2 regions of the Clavibacter quasicaliforniensis genome follow, and region 1 is predicted to be linked to the other one. Evidence: predicted binding sites of a transcription regulator. Region 1 holds the regulator's gene; the other holds the start of a gene.
What was found. The regulator HspR, encoded in region 1, represses chaperone genes until heat shock. The targets are predictions, from matches to a motif close to AAGTTGAGTCNNNNNGACTCAACTT.

Region 1 (11,179 bases):
GCGCGACGTAGCGCCGGGCGTTCTCGAGGGCAGTCGCGAGGTCGGCGCCGTCGTGGATCGCCAGGGTCGAGATCCAGAGCACGTCCCGCGTCGCGGACTCGCACAGCGTGGCGTCGTCGAGCCGCTCGGTCCACGGCACGTGCACGAGCACGTCTGCGCCCGCCCGGATCGCGCGCGCCGCCTGTCCCGCGCCCTCCGCGTGCATGGCGGCCGGCAGCCCGGCGTCGTGCGCGGCGTCGACGAGCGCGGCCAGCACGTCGTCGGCGAGGAGCGGTCCGCCGTCGTGCAGCACGATCTTCACCGCGCCGGATCCGCCCGCCCTGGCCTCCGCGACGGCCGCCGCCGCGTCCTCGGCGCGCGCCACCTCGCGCACCGCGGCCGCGGGCGCCCACGCGCGATCCGAGGGGTAACCGCCCAGGGCGGTGTGGAACGGACCCGCGTAGCGGACGTCCACCCCCTCGGGCGGGCGAGCGGCGATGCGGGCGATCTCGGCGGGATCCCACCCGAGGTCGACCACGGCCGTGACGGGCGATCCGGCGAGCGCCGCGCGATCCACGAGCCCGAGGTGCACGTGCCGGTCGACCACGCCGTCGCTGATCGCCAGGTCGAGCCGCCCGAGCACCTCCTCGGCGGGGTCGGCGAGCGTCACGCGACCGCCGGCGATCCGCACGGCGACATCCACGTGGATCCGGTCGAGCCGCAGCTCACGCACGCGCCACACGCCGCCGCGGGCGTCGCGCGCGCCATCGACGGCGTCGTGGTCCATGCGCCTCCCCGGGTCCCGCCGAACCTAGCGCGACGCGGCATGTGCAGGAGCCGCGCCGCCGGATCCGCGCGGCCCGTAGCCTCGTGCCCCTCCCGTCCGAGCCGCAGCACGAGGTCCCATGCCGCACGCCCCGCACCCGCGCACCCCGCCAGGCGTCCGCCCGGCGCACCCCGGCCGTCGGCGCCGCACGCCCCCGGGAGCCCGCGCGTGCTGAGCAGCCCCGACCGCGACGACGACCTCCTGCAGGAGCGGCTCCGCGCGCTGCACGACGTATGGCCCGGGGATCCGGCCGACGACGACCCGCTCCGCGCGATCCGACGCGCGACAACCGCCGGGGATGCCGGCGGGCCTCACGCGCCGCGACCGCCCGGCCCACTCCGACTGGCGTGCCGCGCGATCCTCCGCCGCCTCGGCGCCAGCGCGGCCGGCCTGCCCCTTCCGCCCGTCCAGGAGCCCGCGGCAGAAGCGGATCCCGCGCCCGTCGCCGATCCGCCGCCCGCCATCGGTCCCTCGCCGTCCCACCCCTGACCTGCCACCCGCGGTGCCCCCGCATCGCTACCGTGGACCCGTGCCCCCCGCCGCCGCCGCCCCGCACCCCGCGCCGATCCCCGTCCCCGACGCCGCGCTCCCCGCGCCGCTCGCCCCGCGGATCCGCGCATGAGCCGCCCCGGCGCAGCCCCCACCATCCACGACGTCGCCGCGCGTGCGGGGGTCTCCAAGTCCGTCGTCTCGCGCGCGCTCTCCGGCGCGCCGGGCGTCGCCCCCGCCACGCAGCAGACGGTCCGCGACGCCGCGGCCGCGCTCGGCTACGTCGCCAACGCCCACGCGCGCGGGATGTCGGCGCACCGCACCCACACGCTCGGCGTCCTGGTCCGGGACGCGTCCACGCCCTTCTACGGGCACCTGCTCACGGCGCTGCAGCAGCGGGCGTCGGAGCGCGGGTACCGGGTCGTCACGGCGACGGGCTTCGGCGCGTTCGACGTGGTGGAGGAGCGCAAGGCCCTCGAGACGCTCGTCTCGCTGCAGGTTGAGGGGCTCATCGTCTGCAGCGGCGCCCTCCCGGTCGCGGACATCCTGCCGTCCGCGCGCCGGATCCCCACGGTCGTCGCGGGCCGCCCCGAGGTGGACGCGTCGCTCAGCAGCGTCTACTGCGACGAGACGGCGGGCGGCCGTGGGCTCGCCGACCACGTGGCGTCGCTCGGCCACCGCCGCGTCGCCGTCCTCACGCTCCCGCCCGCCATCTCCCTCACGATGTCCGCCCGCACCCTCGCGATGCTCGACCGCCTCCGCGAGCTCGGCCTCGACGCCGTGCACGTGCGCGGGGAGGAGCACCGGGGCGGGCACATCGAGGGGGCGGACGGCATCGCGCAGGCGATCGTCGACGCGGGCGGCGTCACCGCGATCATGGCGCCGAGCGACGGGTGGGCCCTCGCGATCCTCGACGGCCTGGGCCGCCGCGGCATCACCGCCCCCGACGGCGTCTCCATCACCGGCTACGACGGCCTGCCGCCCTTCACGAGCGCGCTCCTCGACTTCACGACCTGGCGCCAGCCGATCCCCGTCATCGGCGCCCTCGCCGTCGACGCCGTGGTCGACCGCATCGACGGCACCGTCACGGGCACGTGCCACACCGCGGTCGACGGCGCGCTGATCCCGGGCCGCACGGCCGCGCGCCTCCGCGCCTGACGCACGTCGCGCGGGCGCCGCGCAGGCACCGCCCCCGCGCCCGCGCACCGCGCGTCCACCCGCCGTTCACCCCGCGGCCGCCCTCGCCGATCCACGATGTGGAACCATCGACGTCGCCACGTAGGGAACGTTCCCTGCGCTCGCTCGACGCCTGGAGGATCCCCATGGACCACGACGACCCCACCGCATACGCGCTCGCCGCCCCCGACACCGCGCCCGCGTCGGCCAGCCGGGTCGAGATGCGTCCGTCGCTGCTCCCCCGCGACGACAGCGACCCCTACCGCTACGGGATCTTCCTCCGCCCCGACGCGCGCACCTGCCGGGCCGTGACCGTCGTCACCGACCAGATCCGCGCGCAGTACGGCCTCGTGTCCGCCGGCGCCTTCCCCCCGCACGCGACGCTCATCGGGAGCCAGCCGTTCGGGCACGACGAGACGCGGGTGATCGAGGCGGTCACCGAGCTCCTCGCCGACCGTCCCGCGTTCCCCGTGCACAACGCGGGCGTCCGCGAGCACGGCTTCGGATTCGTCTACGACGTCGACGGCCTGCCGGACGGCAGCAAGAACGACGCGCTGCTCGCCCTCGCGGCGGACATCGACCGCGTCGCGGCCCCGTTCCGCCGACCCATGGACTCCCCCGAGCACCACTCGTTCGACCCCGCGCGCTTCCGGGCGCACCTCTCGCTCGCGTCGCACGACCTCCTCGTCCGCCCCGACCTGCACGACGAGGTCGGCGCCTTCATCCGCGAGCTCGACGAGCCCGTGCCGACCGGCTTCGTCGGCGACACGGTCGTCATGTACCGCACCGCGAGCCCGGACTGGTCCGGCCGCTGGTGGAACACCCTCACCTGGGAGCACGTGCGCACCTGGACGCTCGGCGGCGGCTCGCGCTGACCCCGGATCCGCGGCGGGCGGGCCCTCTCACCCTCCCCTCACCCTCGGATCACCCGCGATTCGTGCACGACTTGTCCCCCAAAGCGAGGACAGGCGACGTAGAGTCCTCTCAGTACAGCGGATTCCCCCCGATGCCGCCGTGCGAATGGATACCCGAGGAGCGCCCGCCGCGTCCCCCCGCCGAGCGGGGCAGCTCATCAGATCCCTCCGCGAACCGACCCGAACGGACGCGGCAGCAGCAGGAGCCCGGCGCGCGCCGTACCCGTGGACGCGCCGGGCTCTTGTCATCCGTCCGGACGGCCGGACCCCGGCGGATCCCCGGCCGCCGCGATGTCCGCCCCGCGCCGCGCACGCATCCGGTGCACGGTGCACGCCCGCGACGCGCGAGGATGGGGGGAACAGCACCAGGGGGCACCATGCGGACGACCGTCTACACGAGCACGGCCACACGGCACATGACCGACGACGACCTGGCCGAGCTCCTCGGCCAGTGCATCCGCAACAACGAGCAGACCGGCCTCACGGGCCTGCTGCTGCACCGCGACGGCAGGTTCATGCAGGTGCTCGAGGGCCCGCACGACGCCGTCGAGTCGGTCTTCGCGGCCATCGAGGCCGACGAGCGCCACACCGACGTGCGGCTGCTGCTCGACGAGGAGATCCCCGCCCGGCAGTTCCCCGCCTGGTCGATGGGCTTCCGCACGGTCGACGACGCGACCCTCCGCCAGCTCCGCGGCTACGACGACTTCCTCGACCGCCCGGCGTCCGCCGCCGCGCGTCCAGACGCGCCGTCCCGCGCCCGCTGGCTGCTGGAGTGGTTCCGCACGCACCCGGCGTGATCCCCGCGGGCCTCGACAGCGGGCCCGACCGCGTGCCACCATATCGACATTCGTTGTAACGATGATCGATAGGACGCCCCATGGCACGCACACCCCTCGCCGGCACCGGGTCCGCCGCGCGCGTCACGCGCGGCGTCCTGTGGGCGGCCCTCGCGATCGCCGTGCTCGTACTGCTGGCGGTGACCGCGGCGGCCGTGGTGAGCGCGGTCGAGACCGTGCGGACCGGCGTGGTGCACACGTCGCTCGAGATGCGCGGATCCCTTCCCGCCGAGGCCGACGCCGGTCCCGCCGACCTGCGCTCGGGCGCCCACCGCACCGCCGAGGTCGCGGTGGGCCAGCTGTCCGGCGGCATCGTCGCGCTGCACGTCGTCCGCATCGCGCTCGACGCCGCCGTCGGCATCGCGCTCGCGGGGACGGTCGCGATCCTCGCCCGCCGGCTGCTCCGGCCGGATCCGCTCGCCCGCCGCCTCAGCCTCGTGGTCACGCTCGCGGGCGGCACCGTGATGATCGCGGCGCTGCTGTCGCTCGCCGCGCGCACGGGCGTGGCCTGGATGGTCGGCGACGCGCTCAACGACCCCGCCGACGGGCTCGACGGCTTCTGGCCCGTGGTCGCGGAGGTCGACGCGTCGACCATCGCGCTCGGATTCGCCCTGATGATCGTCGGCCTGGTGGTCGAGCACGGCGAGACCCTGCAGCGCGACACCCGCGGCCTCGTCTGATGGGCGCAGACGACGAGGGCCCCACCGGCGTCCACTGCCGCCTCGACGAGCTGCTCGCGGCGCGCGGCATGACGCTGACGCGGCTGAGCGCGATCGTGGGCGTGAGCCAGGTCAACCTGTCGGTGCTGAAGAACGACCGGGCCCGGGCGATCCGCTACTCGACCCTCGTCGCGGTCTGCCGCGCGCTCGAGTGCGAGATCGGCGACCTGCTGGTGCTGGATCCGCCCGCGTCCTGAGGCGCGCGACCCGCGCATGCGGTCGGGGTCAGCCGCGCAGCGCGGCGAGCGCCTTCTCGACGCGACGCGCGCGGGTCTCGTCCGTCTTCGCCTCGGCGATCGGATCCACGAGGGCGCGCTGCCGGCTCGATGACAGCGCGCGGAACGCGTCGGCCAGGGCGGGCTCCGCGGCGAAGGCGGCGGCGATCTCATCCGGGATCGCGGCCTCGCGCGGCTGCTCGTCGAGCTCGATGGTCACCTCTACCTCGTCGTCGGCGGCCACGCCCGACGCGGCGCGGTGCGCGGCGCTCAGCGGGATGAGGTGCTGGCCGCCCATCGCGCCGACGCTCGTGCGGTACGTGTATCCCGCGACGGTGACGACGACCGCGGGCCGCTTCCCGGCACCCAGCTCGTCGAGCGCCTCCGGCGGCACGGGCAGCCCGGTCGCGTTGACGCGGGCCTGCATGACGCGGGTGCGGAAGGTGGGCATGCGGGCTCCTCGGCGAGCGGGCGCGGCTCGGGCGGCCGCGGTGGATCCGAGGCTAGGCCCGCGACTCGGGCTTCGTCGAGACGGCGACCGTGAACTTCGCGTTCCGACCCGCCTCGCGCGTGGGGCCGACGATGCGCGTCAGCTGCGGCCGGTAGCCGAGCGGGCTGTTGTAGACCGTCCAGAGCTCGCCACCCGGGCGGAGCATGCGCGCGGCGGCGGCGAAGAGGCGCGGCGCGAGGCCCGCGTGCACGGTGGCGCCCGTGTGGAAGGGCGGGTTCAGGAGCACGAGGTCGGCGGATCCGTCGGGGACGGTGGATCCGGCGTCGTCGCGCACCACGGTCACCCGGTCGGCGAGCCCGTTCGCGGCGACGGTCGCGCGCGCCGAGTCGACGGCGGCCCACGACTGGTCGGTCGCGATCACGCGCAGGTCCGGCCGGGCGAGCGCGACGGCCGACGCGATGGCGCCCGTGCCGCAGCCGAGGTCGACGGCGACGCGGGCGTCGGCGGGCAGATCGGCGAGGAAGGAGAGGAGGAAGCGCGTGCCGATGTCGATGCGGGCGCCCGCGAAGGCGGCGCCGTGCGCGCGCACCTCGAGGCCGAGGTCGGGGTGCGACTCGCGGCGGGGGTAGGCGGCGGCGGCACCGCCGGCGGTCGCGCGCACGGGCTCGCGCGCGACGAGGATCCGCGACTTCTGTCGCGCGAGGGTGGCGTGCACCTCGCCGAAGCGGCGGCGGAGCACGTCGGTCATCGCGGGGGTCATGTGCTTGACGCGGCCGCCGGCGAGCACGGTCACGTCGTCGGCGGCGGCACGCGCGACCACGCCGGCCCACTCGTCGAGGGCGTCGAGGCTGCGGGGCAGGCGCGCGATCACGACGCGGGCGCCCGCCACGAGCGCGTCGTCCAGCCCGTGGTGGGCGATCTCCGCGGTCTCGCCGATCAGCTCCGCGTTGAGGCGGAGCGCGGTCTCGGAGGCGAGGGCGTCCTGGTGCACGCGGATGCGCACGGGATCCGGCGTCCCCGCTCGACGCAGCGCGGCAGCGGCGCCCAGTGCGAGGGCGCCGTACTGGTCGCCGATCACGACGAGCTCCTCGGGCCGCACCGGGCGGCCCGCGTCGGCCGCGGCGGCGAGCAGAGCGACCAGCTCGTCGAGGAGCAGCCGGTCGGCGGCGTCCACGGCGAAGAGGTTCTCGGCCTCGACGTCGGGCCGGCGGCGGAGCGCGCCGAGGTCGAGCAGGTCGTCGGCGGCGGATGCGGCAGCGGCGTCGGCAGCAGCGGCGTCGGGAGCGTCGCTCACCGCGCGTCGCGCCCGGAGCCGTCGCGGTCGTCGCCGGGCATGGTGAGCGCCGCCCGGTACAGCACGACCTCGGTGGGCCGGGACGGACGCACACCCGCGCGCAGCGACACCACGTCGCCGTCGCCGCGGGCCGCGAACACGCGGCGGCCGGGCCGCGACAGCAGCTCGTCGGCGAGCGCCGACTCCAGCTGGCGCACGCGCCCGCGGAGCTCGGTCACCTGGTTCTCGAGCTCGAGGATCCGCGCGATGCCCTCCAGGCTCACGCCCTCCGCGCCGAGCCGGGCGACCTCCCGCAGCTGCACGATGTCGCGCATCGAGTAGCGGCGGCTTCGCCCGGCCGTGCGGGTGGGCGACACGAGGCCGAGGCGGTCGTACTGCCGGAGCGTCTGCGGGTGCATGCCCGACAGCTCGGCCGCCACGGAGATCACGAAGACGGGGGCGTCCTCGTCCATCGTGTCGCGGGGATCCACGTCAGCTCCTGGCCCGCTCGATGAGCTCCCGGCGCGGGTCCTCGCCGGGTCCGGAGCTGGCGAACGCGTCGAGCGCCACGCGCTGGGCGTCGGTGAGGCGCGCCGGCACCGCGACCTCGATGCGCGCGAGCAGGTCGCCCGTGCCCTTCGGGGTCGTGACGCCGCGTCCCTTGACGCGCAGCACCTTGCCGCTGGACGTGCCGGGCGCGACCTTCAGCCGCACCGGGTCGCCGCCGAGCGTGGGCACCTCGATGGTCGCGCCGAGCGCGGCCTCGGGGAACGTGACGGGCACGTTCACCCGGAGGTTGAGCCCGTCTCGCTCGAACACGGGATGCGGTCGGACGTGCACCGTGAGGATGATGTCGCCCGACGCGCCGCCGTCGCCCGACGGCTCGCCCTTGCCGGCGAGCCGGATCTTCTGCCCGTCGGAGACCCCGGCCGGCACGCGCACCGTGAGGGGCCGGCCGTCGGAGTCCTGCAGGCGCACGACGTCGCCCTGCACCGCGGTGAGGAAGTCGATCGTGGTGGTCGCCGTGACGTCGCGGCCCTTGGTGGGCGCGCCGTAGCCCCGGTAGCCGCCGGACGACTGGCCGAAGCCGCCGTTGCCGAACATGCCGCCGAGGATGTCCTCGAACCCGCCCTGGCTGTACTGCGGCTGGCCGGAACCGAACCCGGCCGTGCGCCGCCCGCGGCCGCCGGCCTGCTGGCCGAACATGCCGCCGAACACGTCCTCGAACCCGCCCGCCTGTCCGCCGCCGGCCCCGGGGGCGCTGAAGCGCGCGCCCGACCCCATGGCGCGGATCTGGTCGTACTCCTTGCGCTGCTCCTTGTCGGCGAGCACGGCGTGCGCCTCGCTGATCTCCTTGAAGCGCGACTCGGCCGACGGATCCGGGTTGCTGTCCGGGTGGTACTGCCGCGCGAGCTTGCGATAGGCCTTCTTCAGGTCGGCCTCCGAGACGTCCTTGGACACTCCGAGGACCTTGTAGAAGTCCTTGTCGAACCAGTCCTGGCTGGCCATCAGACGCCTCCCTTCTCTGTCGTCTCGTGGTGGGGGCCGCACGGCCCGGTCCGGGCGCCCGCGCGTGCGGACGCCCGGACCGGGGTGGGTGCAGCCGGATCGATGCTGCGGTTGATGGCGCTACTCCGGCTTGTCGACGACGACCTTCGCGGCCCGCAGCAGCGTCTCGCCGATGTAGTAGCCACTCTCGACGACGTCCGCCACGGTGTCCACCTGGACCTCGGGGTTCGGCTTCTGGAAGATCGCCTCGTGCACCTGCGGGTCGAAGGCGTCGCCCACGGCGCCGACCTTGACCAGCCCGATGCGCTCCACGTTCGTCCGCAGCTTGGCGACGATCGCGGTGAGCGGTCCGCCCTCCGCGAGGTCCCCGTGCTTCTCGGCGCGGTCGAGGTCGTCGAGCACCGGGAGGATGCCCTTGACCACGTCGCCGACCGCGCGCTGGCGCTCGATCTCGCGGTTGGCCTCGGTGCGCTTGCGGTAGTTGGCGTACTCGGCGGTGACGCGCTTCAGGTCCGCGAGGTGCTCGGAGTCGCCCTCGACGGGCTCGTTCCGGGTCTGCTCGATGAGGTCCTGGAGTTCCTCGTCCATGGCGTCGGTCGTCTCGACGTCGGGGCCCTCGGCCTCGACGAACGCGCCGTCGGCGCCGGGGACGGAGGCCTGGTCGGCCGCCGCATCCGCCGTGGCGTCAGGCCCGGCCGGGGACGCGGGGGCCGACTGCTCGGCTCCCTCGTCCTCGGGTCCGCGGCCCTCGCCGTTCGCGGTGTCCTCGGTCATCGGTCGGTCTTCTTGTCCTCGTCGTCCTCGTCCACGACCTCGGCGTCGACGATGTCCTCGTCGTCCTTCTTCGCCTCGGACGCGCCCTCGGGGGTCTCGCCCGCGGCCTGCTCCTGCTGGCCCTGCGCGTAGATGGCCTCGCCGAGCTTGGTCTGGCTCGCGGACAGCTTGTCGAAGGCGGTCTTCACGGCCGTCTCGTCGTCGCCGGCGAGGGCGCTCTTCAGGCCGTCGACGTCGCCCTGGACCTCGGACTTGACGTCCTCGGGCAGCTTGTCGTCGTTCTCCTTGATGAGCTTGTCGATCGAGTAGGCGAGCTGCTCCGCGTTGTTGCGGACCTCGGCCTGCTCGCGGCGCGTCTTGTCCTCCGCCGCGTGCTCCTCGGCCTCGCGCACCATGCGCTCGATGTCCTCCTTGCCGAGCGAGGATCCGCCCGTGATGGTCATCGACTGCTCCTTGCCGGTGCCCTTGTCCTTGGCGGACACGTGCACGATGCCGTTGGCGTCGATGTCGAAGGTGACCTCGACCTGCGGGATCCCGCGGGGCGCCGGCGCGATGCCGGTGAGCTCGAAGGTGCCCAGGTTCTTGTTGTCGCGGGTGAACTCGCGCTCGCCCTGGAAGACCTGGATCGCGACGGACGGCTGGTTGTCGTCGGCCGTGGTGAAGGTCTCGCTCCGCTTGGTCGGGATGGCCGTGTTGCGCTCGATGAGCTTGGTCATGATGCCGCCCTTGGTCTCGATGCCGAGGCTCAGGGGGGTGACGTCGATGAGCAGGACGTCCTTGCGCTCGCCCTTCAGCACGCCGGCCTGGAGCGCGGCGCCGACGGCGACGACCTCGTCCGGGTTGACGCCCTTGTTGGGCTCCTTGCCGCCGGTGAGCTTCTTCACGAGGTCGACCACGGCGGGCATGCGGGTGGATCCGCCGACGAGGACCACGTGGGCCACGTCGCCGACCGAGACGCCGGCCTCGCGGATGACGTCCTCGAAGGGCTTGCGGGTGCGCTCGAGCAGGTCGTTCGTGAGCTCCTCGAACTTGGCGCGGGTGAGCGTCTCGTCGAGGTTGGCCGGGCCGTTCTCCGTGAGGGAGAGGTACGGGAGCTGGATCGAGGTGCTGGTGGAGGAGCTGAGCTCCTTCTTCGCCTGCTCCGCGGCCTCCTTGAGGCGCTGCTTGGCGATCTTGTCGTTCGAGACGTCGACGCCCGTCGACTCCTTGAAGCGCTTGACGAGGTGGTCGACGATGCGCTGGTCCCAGTCGTCGCCGCCGAGGCGGTTGTCGCCCGCGGTGGAGCGGACCTGGATGGTGCTGAAGTCGTCGTCCTTGCCCACCTCGAGGAGGGAGACGTCGAACGTGCCGCCGCCGAGGTCGAAGACGAGGATGAGCTCGTCCTCCTTGCCCCGGTCGAGGCCGTAGGCGAGGGCGGCCGCGGTGGGCTCGTTGATGATGCGGAGCACGTTGAGGCCCGCGATCTCGCCGGCCTCCTTCGTGGCCTGGCGCTCGGCGTCGTTGAAGTACGCGGGGACGGTGATGACCGCGTCGGTCACCGAGTCGCCCAGGTACTGCTCGGCGTCGCGCTTGAGCTTGCCGAGGATGCGGGCGGACAGCTCCTGCGACGTGTACTTCTTGTCGTCGATGCCGACGGTCCAGTCGGTGCCCATGTGGCGCTTGACGGACGAGATGGTGCGGTCGACGTTGGTGACGTTCTGGCGCTTGGCGGTCTCGCCGACCAGCACCTCGCCGTCCTTGGTGAACGCGACGACGGACGGCGTGGTCCGCGCGCCCTCGGCGTTGGCGATGACGGTGGGCTCCCCGCCCTCCAGGACCGAGACCACCGAGTTGGTGGTACCCAGGTCGATTCCTACTGCACGAGCCATGGGGTGTTCTCCTTCTGTTGCCGCGGCGCCCGGATCACGGGGGTCGCTTCGTGTGGTGATGCGGGTGTCCCGCGGAGTCTGTCTCGCGGTGCCGCTTCGTCAGCGGCGTGCTACTTGAGCCGCGATGACTCAACTCTACCCAGACCTCGC
Region 2 (11,179 bases), 1.1 Mb from region 1:
CCGTCCTGCTGCTGCGCGCTGGGCTGGATGTCCGCGTACATCTTCGTCGGGTCCTGGAACGTGTACTGGTCGGTGCTCATGTGTCTCCTGGTGCTGTGGTGTGCGTGAGGGAAGGCCGGGGATGGATCAGCTGGGCGGGGTGTCGTCCAGGTCGATGTCCTGGCCCGCGAGCTCGTTGTCGGCGAGGACGGGCTCGGCCTCGCCGTCGACGCCGAGGACGTCGGCCGTCGGCTCCGCGTCGGCGCCCATGACGGCGTCGTCGTCGGGCTCCTCGACGGGCTCGTCGGTGTCCGGGAGGACGGTCTCGCCGGCGACGGCGTCGTTCACGACGGTCTCGTTCGCGAGGGCCTCGGTGTCGAGCGCCGTGTCGTCATCGGTGGAGTCGTCAGCGGGGGTGGCGGTGGCGTCGGTCACGATCACGCACCGGCCTCGGGCTTGGGGTGGCCGGGGATCGAGTCGCCGCTGAGGTTGAGCTCGTCGGGATCCACGTCGATCTCGCCGACGTCGTCGGGGCCGCCCGATCCGGGGAGCACCTGCACGTCGTCCGCGGCGGCGGGCACGTCGTCGGAGACGCCCTCGCTCTCCGTGATCTGCTGCTCCTGCTTGACGCGCGTGTCGTCCTCGCTCTGCGAGATGAAGTCCTTGTCCTGGTTGGTGTCTGAGGTGTCCGCGGGCTGGAGGCGCGGGTCGTCGGTGTCCATGCGTCCGACGCTACGCTCGGCCCCGAGAGCTGTGTGGTGGCGCTCAGGCAACGCTCATGTGTCGTGTCCGGGACGCGTCGTCGCCGCACGCCGGGGGCGGATCACTGGTCGTCGGGACCCTCGCCGAAAGGGTCCGGCGCATCCTCGCGGGCGTCCTCCTCCGCGGCCTCGGCGAGCTCGGCCACCGAGTCGGCGTCGATGTGCGCGGGCTCGGCCAGCGGGTCGTGCGGGGCGTCGGCGGGAGCGGGATCCGTCATGTCAGCGGCCCTCGGGGTCGACGTGCCCGGCGGCGTCGTCGGCGGGCGCGCTCATGTGCGAGTCGGCCGCGGTGACGGAGCGGTTGTCGGGGACCGCGGGGTAGTCGGCGCTCGCGGGATCCGCGTCCTCGATCTCGAGGGTGTCCTCCTCGGGCGTGCCGTAGGTCGTCCCGTCCGGCTCGCGGACCGCGTCGCCGACACCCGCCGGCGCGTCGTCGCCGGAGACCACGTCGTCCACGGTCACCAGCCCGTCGGGATCCCCGGGTCCGCGCCCGGTGCGGATGCCGTCTGCCTGGTCGTCTCGGTCGCTCATGCTCCCCACCCTACGAGCGCCGAACCGTCGTGACCGGGTCGCCGCCGATGTGCACGGGCCCGTCGGCGCGCCGCCGGCGCTTGGTTCACTGGCCTCTCACGTTCACCGGCCTCCCGCGCCTCCGGCGGATCGGCCTCCGAGCGACACCACGGGCGCGGGAGGCGACGGCGACATGGACATGCGATACGGGATCAACCCCCACCGGGCGCCGGCGCGGATGACGGCGGCGGGGCCGGGCGGTCTGCCGTTCCGGATCGTGAACGGCGAGCCGTCCTACGTCAACGTGCTGGACGCGGTGAACGCGTGGCAGCTCGTCCGCGAGGCGAGCGTCGCGCTCGGGGCGGTCGTGGCGGCGTCCTTCAAGCACGTGTCCCCGGCCGGCGTCGCGCGTGCCGGCGCCCTGGACGCGGTGGTCCGCGCCGACTCGGGGCTCGCCGCCACCGAGGAGGTCGACGACGTGACGAGCGCCTACCTCCGCGCGCGGGACGCCGACCCCAAGTCGTCCTACGGGGACTTCGTCGCGATCAGCCACGCCGTGACCCGCGGCCTGGCCATGCGCCTCGCGGGGATGGTCTCCGACGGGATCATCGCTCCGGGCTTCGAGGACGGTGCCGTCGAGATCCTGCGCCGCAAGAAGAAGGGCGCGTTCGTCGTCCTGGAGGCGGACGAGGGCTTCGTGCCGCCGCCCGAGGAGTCGAGGGACGTCTTCGGGGTGCGTCTCACCCAGCCGGCGGACCGGGTGGTGATCGACCGCGGGCTGCTCGCGCACGCGGACGGTGAGGCGCTGCCTGACCATGCCGTGGACGACCTGCTGCTCGGCATGGTCGCGCTCCGCCACACGCAGTCCAATTCCGTCGCCTACGTGCGCGAGGGCGTCACGCTGGGGATCGGCGCCGGGCAGCAGTCGCGGGTGGACTGCACCCGGCTCGCCGGGGCGAAGGCGGACACCTGGTGGCTGCGGCGTCTCCCGGCCGTGCGGGACATGGCGTTCCGGGACGGGGTCAGCCGCCAGGAGCGCATCAACTGGCGGATCCGGTGCCTCGAGGGGGACATGACGGCGGACGAGGGCGCACGGCTGGCGGCGGCGCTCGTCGGTCGCGCTCCGGACCTCGGCGTCGAGGATCGCCGTGCGTGGATGGCGGGTCTCGACGGGGTCGGCTTCGTGTCGGACGGCTTCCTCCCGTTCCGCGACAACATCGACCACGCCAGGCGGCACGGCGTCCGGTACGTCGCGGAGCCCGGCGGCTCGGTGCGCGCCGACGAGGTCGCGGCGGCCTGCGCCGAGCACGGGATCACCCGCGTCCGGACCGGTCTGCGGCTGTTCCACCACTGAGCAGGACGACGGATCCCGTCCCCTGATCGGCGGGATCCGAGCTCCGGATCACGCCGCTGGCGCCCCCGAAACGGGGTCGCGACAGCGCCTCGCGGAGGGTCCCCGCGAGTCCTCGTCGGCCGGGTTGCGTTCCCGTCCGGGCGCCTTCATATTAGGTGAGCCTTGCCTAACCGCGCAGGGTGCTCGTGACCCGGACACGGCTCCCCATCGAACCGACGAAGGACCCATGACCCTCTCCCCGCACGCCTCCCGTCCCTCCGATCCGACGCTCGACGACCCCCGGTCGGCCGTCGTCACGGCCGCCGCGGATCCCGCCGACGAGCTGTTCTCCGACCGGACGCTCCCCGGCTGGGACGCCGCCCTCCGCGCCGCCGCCGACCACGTCCGCGGCGCCGCCCGACGCGCCGACGGCCCGTTCACCGGGATCACGCCCGACCGACTCCGCGGCTCGTTCGCCGGGCTCGACCTCGACCGCCCGCTCGGCGCCCTGGACGACGCCCTCGACGAGCTCGACGACCTGTACCTCCGGGACGCGGTCTGGTTCCACGACCCGTCGTACGTCGCGCACCTCAACTGCCCGATCCTCATCCCGGCCATAGCGGGGGAGCTCATCCTCTCGAGCGTCAACACGTCCATGGACACGTGGGACCAGAGCGCGGGCGCGACCCTCATCGAGCGCGCGCTCATCGACTGGACCGCGGGCCGCGCCGGCCTCGGCGACGAGGCGGACGGCGTCTTCACGAGCGGCGGCAGCCAGTCGAACCTGCAGGCGCTGCTGCTCGCCCGCGACGAGGCGGCGGCCGTGCACGGGCTGTCGATGGCCGACCGGCAGCGGATGCGGATCCTCGTCAGCGACGTCGGCCACTTCAGCGTCGAGAAGAGCGCCCGGATCCTCGGCCTCGCGCCTGACGCCGTGGTGCGCGTGCCGAGCGACGACGCCAAGCGGATGCGCGTCGACGCCCTCGAGCGCGAGCTCGCGCGCTGCTACGCCGCCGGGCTCCTGCCGGTCGCCGTCGTCGCGACCGCCGGCACCACCGACTTCGGCAGCGTCGACCCGCTGCCCGCCATCGGCAACGTCTGCCGGCGCGAGGGGATCTGGCTGCACGTCGACGCCGCGTACGGCGGCGGGCTCCTGACGTCGCTACGGCACCGGCACCTGCTCGACGGCATCGAGCGCGCCGACTCCGTGACGGTCGACTACCACAAGACCTTCTTCCAGCCCGTGAGCTCCAGCGCGCTGATCGTGCGCGACGGCCGCACGCTGCAGCACGCGACGCTGCACGCCGACTACCTGAACCCGGCGGACCGCGCGCACGAGGAGATCCCCAACCAGGTCGACAAGTCGCTGCAGACCACCCGGCGCTTCGACGCCCTCAAGCTGTGGCTCACGCTGCGCACCGTGGGCGCCGACGGGGTGGGACGGATGCTCGACGACGTGATCGCGCTCGCCGACCGCACCTGGTCCGCGCTGAGGCGGGACCCGGCGCTCGAGGTGGTGGTGCGGCCCGAGATCAGCGCGCTCGTGTTCCGGTACGTGCCGGCGGGGGAGCGGGGCGGATCCGCGGGGCCCGACGCGGGGACGCGCTCGGACGCCGTGAACCGCGGCATCCGGCAGGCGATCCAGGACTCGGGCCGCGCGATGGTCGCCGCCACCCGCGTGGGCGGCCGCGCGCACCTCAAGCTCACGCTGCTGAACCCGGCGACGACGGACGCGCACATCGCGGAGATCCTGGGGATGGTCGTGACGGCAGGGGACGCGCTGGACGCCGGGCTCGGAGACGTGGCGTGCGCGACGGTCGCGGAGGCCGGGCGATGAGCGCCGCCCCCGACCGCATCCACGACGTCGTCGCCGTCGGCCTCGGCCCCGCGAACCTCGGCCTCGCCTGCCTCGCGGATCCCCTCGACCTCGACCTCGTCGTGCTCGAGCGGAAGCCCCGCTTCGACTGGCACCCCGGCATGATGCTGCCGACCGCGCACCTGCAGACGCCGTTCCTCGCCGACCTCGTGACGCTCGCGGATCCCACCTCGCGCTTCTCGTTCCTCGCGTACCTCAAGGACACCGGGCGGCTCTACTCCTTCTACATCCGCGAGGACTTCTTCGTGCTCCGCAGCGAGTACGTCGCCTACTGCCGGTGGGCGGCCGAGCGCGCGCGGGGGATCGAGCTCGACCGCGACGTGCGCGCGATCCGCTTCGAGGAGGCCGAGGGCGCGTACGTCGTCGAGTCGGTCGACGCGGCGGGCATCACGCACGTGCACCGCGGGCGGAACCTCGTGGTCGGCGTCGGGACCCCGCCGTGGCTGCCCGAGGCCGTGCGCGACCTGCCGGGTGTGATCCACAGCTCGGGCTACCTCGGCGCCAAGGACGCGCTGCAGGAGCGGGACGCGATCACGGTGATCGGCAGCGGCCAGAGCGCCGCCGAGATCTACCGCGACCTCCTCGAGGACGTGGACTCCCGCGGGTACCGGCTCGACTGGATCACGCGCTCGCCGCGGTTCTTCCCGCTCGAGTACACGCGCCTGACGCTCGAGATGACGAGCCCCGAGTACAGCGACCACTTCTTCGGCCTGCCCGCGGATGCGCGCGAGGTGCTGCTGCGCGAGCAGCGGAACCTCTACAAGGGCATCGACTCGGAGCTCATCGACGAGATCTTCCACACGCTCTACCGGAAGCGGCTCGCGTTCGACGCGCTGCGGGCGGAGGGGCGGCTCGCGCCCAGCGGCGATGCGGGATCCGGCGTGCCGACCCGGGTGCTCACCAACGCGGAGGTCGTGTCGGCGCGCGCGACGCCCGACGGCGGCGCGGTCCTCGGGCTGCGGCACGCGGAGACGGGCGCCGAGCGCGACTGGCCCACGGGCGCGGTCATCATGGCGAGCGGATACGACGCACAGGCCCCGCGGATCCTCGACGGGCTCGGCGACCGCGTGCACCGCGATGCGCGCGGCCGCCTCGACGTGGCGCGCGAGCACACGGTCGACGACGCAGGCACGCTCTTCGTGCAGAACGCGGAGGTGCACACGCACGGCTTCGTCGCGCCCGACCTCGGCATGACCGCGCACCGCAACTCGCGGATCCTGCGCGCCATCACCGGGCGCGAGGACTACGCGGTGGAGGAGCGGATCGCGTTCCAGGAGTTCGGTCTGCCGGACGACGCGCCCGTGGCGGGATCGGGGGTGCTCGCGTGAGCGCGCCCACCCTCGAGGCGCCTGCCTACGCCCTCGACCTGCGCCCGCTCGACCCGGACGCCGACGCCGCCCTCGTGCACGCCTGGGTCACGGCCCCGCGCGCCCGCTTCTGGCAGATGGAGCACGCGACCCTCGACGACGTGCGGGCCGAGTACGCGGCGATCGCGGCGGATTCCCGGCGCGAGGCCTGGATCGGCCTGCACGACGGCGCCCCCGCGTTCCTCGTGGAGGCGTACGACCCGGCCGACGACCCCATCGGCGCCCACCTCGATCCGCTCCCCGGCGACCGCGGCATGCACCTGCTCATCGCGCCGCCGGCGGGCGACCCGCTGCCGGGATTCACGACCGCCGTGATGCGGCACGTCGTCGCGCACCTGCTCCGGGACCCGGCCGTGGAGCGCCTCGTCGTCGAGCCGGACGTCCGCAACACCGCGATCCAGCGCCTGAACGAGCTCGTCGGCTTCCGCCCGCTCCGCGTCGTCGACCTCGGCGCGAAGCACGCGCTCCTCAGCGTCGCCACGCGCGACGAGGCACTCCTGCACGCCACCCCCACGGACGGACCCGCCATGACCCTCACCCACGACCACCCCCTCGACACCCACCCCGAGGCCCGGCCGGCCGCCGCGTCGAGGACCGCCGAGCCGGATCCCCGCGTCCACCCCGCCGCGCACCTCCGCCCCGACGTGTGGGCCGCCGCCACGCGCCACCTCGTGCGCAAGGCGCTCGCCGAGTTCGCGCACGAGCTGCTCATCGCGCCCGAGCGCGTGGATCCCGAGCTCCCCGCCGGCGCGCCCCGCCGCCTGCACGACCCGCGCGACTGGGCGGACTACCGCGTCGCGAACGCCGACGGCCGGAGCGCGTACGCGTACCGCGCCCGGATCCTCGAGCTCGACCACTGGGACGTCGACGAGGCGAGCATCCGCCGCACGGTCGACGGCCGGCCCGCCGACCTCGACGCGACCGACCTCGTGCTCGACCTCCGCGACCGCCTCGGCATCACGGACGAGGTGCTGCCCGTCTACCTCGACGAGATCCAGAGCACGCTGTCGGCCGCCGCCTTCTCGCGCCTCCGCGACGTGCCCGACGCGCGCGGCCTCCTCACGGCGTCCTACGCGGAGGTCGAGTCGACGATGGACGAGGGGCACCCCTGCTTCGTCGCCACCAACGGCCGCATCGGCTTCGACCTCGACGACCACGACCGGTACGCGCCCGAGGCCGGCGCCGACGTGCGGATCCTCTGGCTCGCCGTGCACGAGCGCCTCGCCCGCTTCACGGCGATCGACGGGCTCGACCGGGAGACGTTCCTCGACGCGGAGCTCGGCGGATCCGCCCGCGCCCGATTCCGCGCGCGCATGGACGCGCTCGGCATCGACCCCGCCGAGCGCGTGCTGGTGCCGGTGCACCCGTGGCAGTGGGAGAACGTCGTCACGGTGACCTTCGCGGGCCTCGTCGCCCGGCGCGACATCGTGCTCCTCGGCACGGGCGACGACGAGTACGGCGCGCAGCAGTCGATCCGCACGTGGGCGAACCGCACGACCCCGGAGCGGTGCTACGTGAAGACGTCGCTGTCGATCCTCAACATGGGCTTCACGCGCGGCCTCTCGCCCGCGTACATGGCCGTCACGCCGGCGATCAACGACTGGGTGCACGCGCTCGTCACGGGAGACGCGGAGTTCGCGCGGCTCGGCTTCGGGATCCTCCGCGAGGTCGCCGCGGTGGGCGTGCGCGACGAGCGCGTCGAGTCCGCGCTGCCGCCCGGCCACTCCCACGGGAAGATGCTGTCGGCGCTCTGGCGCGAGTCGCCCGTGCCCGGCCTCGCGGAGGGCGAGCGGCTGATGAGCATGACGAGCCTGCTGCACGTCGACGCCCATGGAGGCACGGTGCTCGGCGAGCTCATCGACGCGTCCGGCATCGGCGCGGCCGCCTGGCTCCGCCGGTGGCTCGACGCCTACCTCGTGCCGCTCGCGCACGCGCTGATCGCGCACGACGTCGCGTTCATGCCGCACGGCGAGAACGTGATCCTCGTGCTCCGCGACCACGTCGTCGTCCGCGTCCTGATGAAGGACATCGCGGAGGAGGTCGCCCTCTTCGACACGGAGCGCGCGCTGCCGGAGGGCGTGCGGCGGATCCGCCTCGACGTGCCCGAGGAGGAGCGCACCCTCACGGTCTTCACCGACGTGATGGACGGCTTCCTCCGCTTCGCCGCCGCGCTCCTCGAGGACCGCGACGACCTCGGCCCCGACGGCCTGTGGCGCGTGGCGGCCGAGGCGCTCGCCGACCACGAGCGCGCGCACCCGGAGCTCGCGGAGCGCTTCTCCCGGTTCGACCTGTTCACGCCGTCGTTCGACCGCTCGTGCCTCAACCGGCTGCAGCTGCGCGACAACCGGCGCATGGTCGACCTGCAGGCGCCCGTCATGCAGATCCACGGATCGCTGCGGAACCCGCTCGCGATCCACGCGGGGCTGCGGCCGCGGATCTGCTGACGTCGACGGCGCCGACCCGCGTCCCGGGCCGGACATGCGGGGAGCCGCCGCCCGCTTCGTGCGGACGACGGCTCCTCGTCGTGTGCGGCGCCTCATGCGCCCGGTCGGATCAGCTCGCGGCGGGCGCGCCCTGCTCCACCGTGAGCGTGCGGCCCTCCTGGCCCTGCGGCTCGTCGGACGTGACCGCGATCTTGCGCGGCTCCGCCCGCTCGCTCACCGGGATGGTGACGCTCAGCACGCCGTTGGCGTAGTGCGCCGAGATGCGCTCGGTGTCGATGCCCTGGCCGAGGGTCAGCTGGCGGAGGAACGTGCCGGCCACGCGCTCGCGCGTGAGCCACCGGACGTTCTGATCGCCGGCGAGGGTGCGCTCGGCGCGGATGGTGAGCAGCTGGCCGTCCACGTCGATGTCGACGGAGCCCGGATCGATGCCGGGCAGGTCGGCGGCCAGCACGTAGGTGTCGCCCTCGCGGTGCAGGTCGATGGGCATCGGACGGTTCGCCTGGCGGGTCTCGGCCAGCGCGCCCATGGCGCGGTCCAGCTCGCGGAACGGATCGAAGGTCATGTTCATGCTCGACTCCTCTGATGATCTGCGGTGATGATCTGCGGGGTTGAGCCCGCTCGGCTCAACCACGTCGAGATTAGCACTCGGCCTGGGGGAGTGCCAAGCCGTTCGCCGACGGCGAATGCGGCTCTCACCACCTCTTCAGGAGCGGCGGCGGAGGTCGCGCTCCATGCGCCCGATGAGCGTCCAGACCGCGCGCGAGAGGTCGGGGTGCTCCAGCGCGATCCCGCGCAGCAGCCGGTACTCGAAGCGCGCGACGACCGCGGGCTCGGTCTCCGGATGGCGCACGCGCGCGAGCTCCTCCGCCATCCCCTCGGCCTCCAGCGCGTCCTGTCGGAGGGTCGCGACCACGTGCTCGTCCACGGTCGGCAGCTGCGGGATCACCTCCCACGGGTCGTCGCCGATGCGGCAGCGGTGCTCGATCACGGCGTCCAGCTCGTCGCGGGCCTCCTGGCGCAGCACCTCGAGGCTGGCGGGGAAGCGGGCGTGCACGGGCGGATCCTCTCGGGCGGCGGGCCGACGCGCCTCACGGCCGCCGTCCCTTCACGCTACGTCATGCCCCGGGGGGCGCCGGGCGGGTGGCCGGATGCCGTCGGTAGCCTGGAGGACCGCGACCCAGGAGGATCCATGACCGACCACGCCCGCCCCGTCGCCCTCGTCACGGGAGCCACCCGCGGCATCGGCCGCGCCGTCGCCGAGGACCTCGCCCGCACCCACCGCGTGATCGTGCACGGCCGCGACCGCGACGCCGTCGACGCGCTCGCCGCCTCGCTCCCGGACGCCGTGGGCTGGGCCGCCGACCTCGCCGCGGGCGGCCTCGCCGACCTCGTGCCCGGCCTCGACCGCCTCGACGTGCTCGTGCACTCCGCCGGCGTGATCGGCGGCGACGCCGTGGCGGAGACGCCCGTCGACGAGTGGCGCCGTGTCTTCGAGGTCAACGTCTTCGCGGTCGCCGAGGTGACGCGGGTCCTCCTGCCCGCGCTCCGGGCGGCGAAGGGGCAGGTCGTGCTCGTGAACTCCGGATCCGGCTTCACGGCCAACCCCACGGACGGCGTCTACGCGGGATCCAAGTTCGCCCTCCGCGCGCTCGGCGATGCCCTCCGCGAGGAGGAGCGCCCGCACGGCGTGCGCGTCTCGAGCGTGCACCCGGGCCGCGTCGCCACGGACATGCAGCGCGAGCTCCGCGCCAAGGAGGGCGGCGAGTACGACGAGACGCGCTACCTCGAGCCCGCGTCCGTCGCGCGCGCCGTGCGCCTCGTCGTCGACCAGACCCGCGACGGCACGCTCGAGTCGGTGTCGCTGCGGCCGTTCGGGGGCTGATCCGGGCCCGCCCGCCGGCGTAGCGTGCGGGCATGACGACCCCGGGATCCGACGACGCCTCCGGGCTCGCAGCCGCGGCCACCCTGCTGGGCGCGACCGCTCCGACGCGCGTCGTGGGCCGCGGCGCCCTCCGCTCCGCGCTGCCCGTCACGGATCTCGTCGTGTCCGCGATCGGGCTGCTCGGCGGCGCCGTGGCGGCTCTCGCCGAGGCCGCCGACCTGGCCGGTCCCCGCGAGGCCGTCGTCCACCGCGGACGCGCCGAGGCGTGGTGCGGGCAGCACGTGGAGCCCGTGGGGTGGGCGCTGCCCTCGCCGTGGGATCCGCTCTCCGGCTCGTTCCCGACCCGCGACGGCTCGTGGATCCGCACGCACGCCAACGCGCCCCGCCACCGTGCCGCGCTGCTGTCGGTGACGGGCTGCGCGCCCGACGCCGACGTCGCGGCGCTGACCCGGGCGATCGCCGGGTGGGATGCCCTCGCCCTCGAGGACGCGGTCGTCGCGGCGGGCGGGGTGGCCGCTGCCCTGCGGAGCGCGGGGGAGTGGGCCGCGACGGGGGCCGGCCGGGCCGTCGCCGCCGAGCCGCTCATCGCGCGCCAGGACGGCGGCGCGGTCGCCGGGTCCTCCGGCTGGCGGCCGAGCGCGGAGGCGCCGCTCGCGGGGATCCGCGTGCTCGACCTCACGCGCGTCATCGCGGGCCCGGCCTGCACGCAGGCGCTCGCGGCGCTCGGCGCGGACGTGCTGCGCGTGGATCCGCATGACTGGGACGAGCCCGCCGTGCTGCCGCTCGTCATGGCGGGCAAGCGGACCGCGCGCCTCGACGCCCGCACGCCGGAGGGTCACGCGCGCCTCACGGAGCTCATGGCGGGCGCCGACGTGCTCGTGCACGGCTATCGTCCCGGTGCCCTCGACGCGCTCGGGTTCCCGCGTGAGGAGAGGGAGCGGATCCGCCCGGGCCTCGTGGACGTGGCCGTCGACGCGTACGGCTGGACGGGTCCGTGGGCCGGACGCCGCGGCTTCGACTCGATCGT

Region 2: the regulator HspR is predicted to act here: its motif matches at 8,876-8,900, upstream of NL142_RS10940 (Hsp20/alpha crystallin family protein).

The regions. Positions count from the first base shown of each region.
Region 1 covers NZ_CP139624.1:84,537-95,715, reverse strand. The annotation lists gene NL142_RS00460 (hydrolase) at 1-766, opposite strand, end outside; gene NL142_RS00455 (LacI family DNA-binding transcriptional regulator) at 1,424-2,452, shown strand; gene NL142_RS00450 (2'-5' RNA ligase family protein) at 2,617-3,345, shown strand; gene NL142_RS00445 (BLUF domain-containing protein) at 3,762-4,181, shown strand; gene NL142_RS00440 (hypothetical protein) at 4,262-4,900, shown strand; gene NL142_RS00435 (helix-turn-helix domain-containing protein) at 4,900-5,136, shown strand; gene NL142_RS00430 (DUF1905 domain-containing protein) at 5,165-5,605, opposite strand; gene NL142_RS00425 (class I SAM-dependent methyltransferase) at 5,658-6,899, opposite strand; gene NL142_RS00420 (heat shock protein transcriptional repressor HspR) at 6,896-7,351, opposite strand; gene NL142_RS00415 (DnaJ C-terminal domain-containing protein) at 7,371-8,387, opposite strand; gene NL142_RS00410 (nucleotide exchange factor GrpE) at 8,508-9,161, opposite strand; gene dnaK (molecular chaperone DnaK) at 9,158-11,029, opposite strand.
Region 2 covers NZ_CP139624.1:2,289,256-2,300,434, reverse strand. The annotation lists gene NL142_RS10985 (glucose 1-dehydrogenase) at 1-80, opposite strand, end outside; gene NL142_RS10980 (hypothetical protein) at 127-414, opposite strand; gene NL142_RS10975 (hypothetical protein) at 417-701, opposite strand; gene NL142_RS10970 (hypothetical protein) at 803-958, opposite strand; gene NL142_RS10965 (hypothetical protein) at 960-1,271, opposite strand; gene NL142_RS10960 (phosphoribosylaminoimidazolecarboxamide formyltransferase) at 1,444-2,604, shown strand; gene NL142_RS10955 (pyridoxal phosphate-dependent decarboxylase family protein) at 2,831-4,420, shown strand; gene NL142_RS10950 (lysine N(6)-hydroxylase/L-ornithine N(5)-oxygenase family protein) at 4,417-5,787, shown strand; gene NL142_RS10945 (GNAT family N-acetyltransferase) at 5,784-8,270, shown strand; gene NL142_RS10940 (Hsp20/alpha crystallin family protein) at 8,380-8,838, opposite strand; gene NL142_RS10935 (hypothetical protein) at 8,974-9,324, opposite strand; gene NL142_RS10930 (SDR family oxidoreductase) at 9,460-10,152, shown strand; gene NL142_RS10925 (CoA transferase) at 10,185-11,179, shown strand, end outside.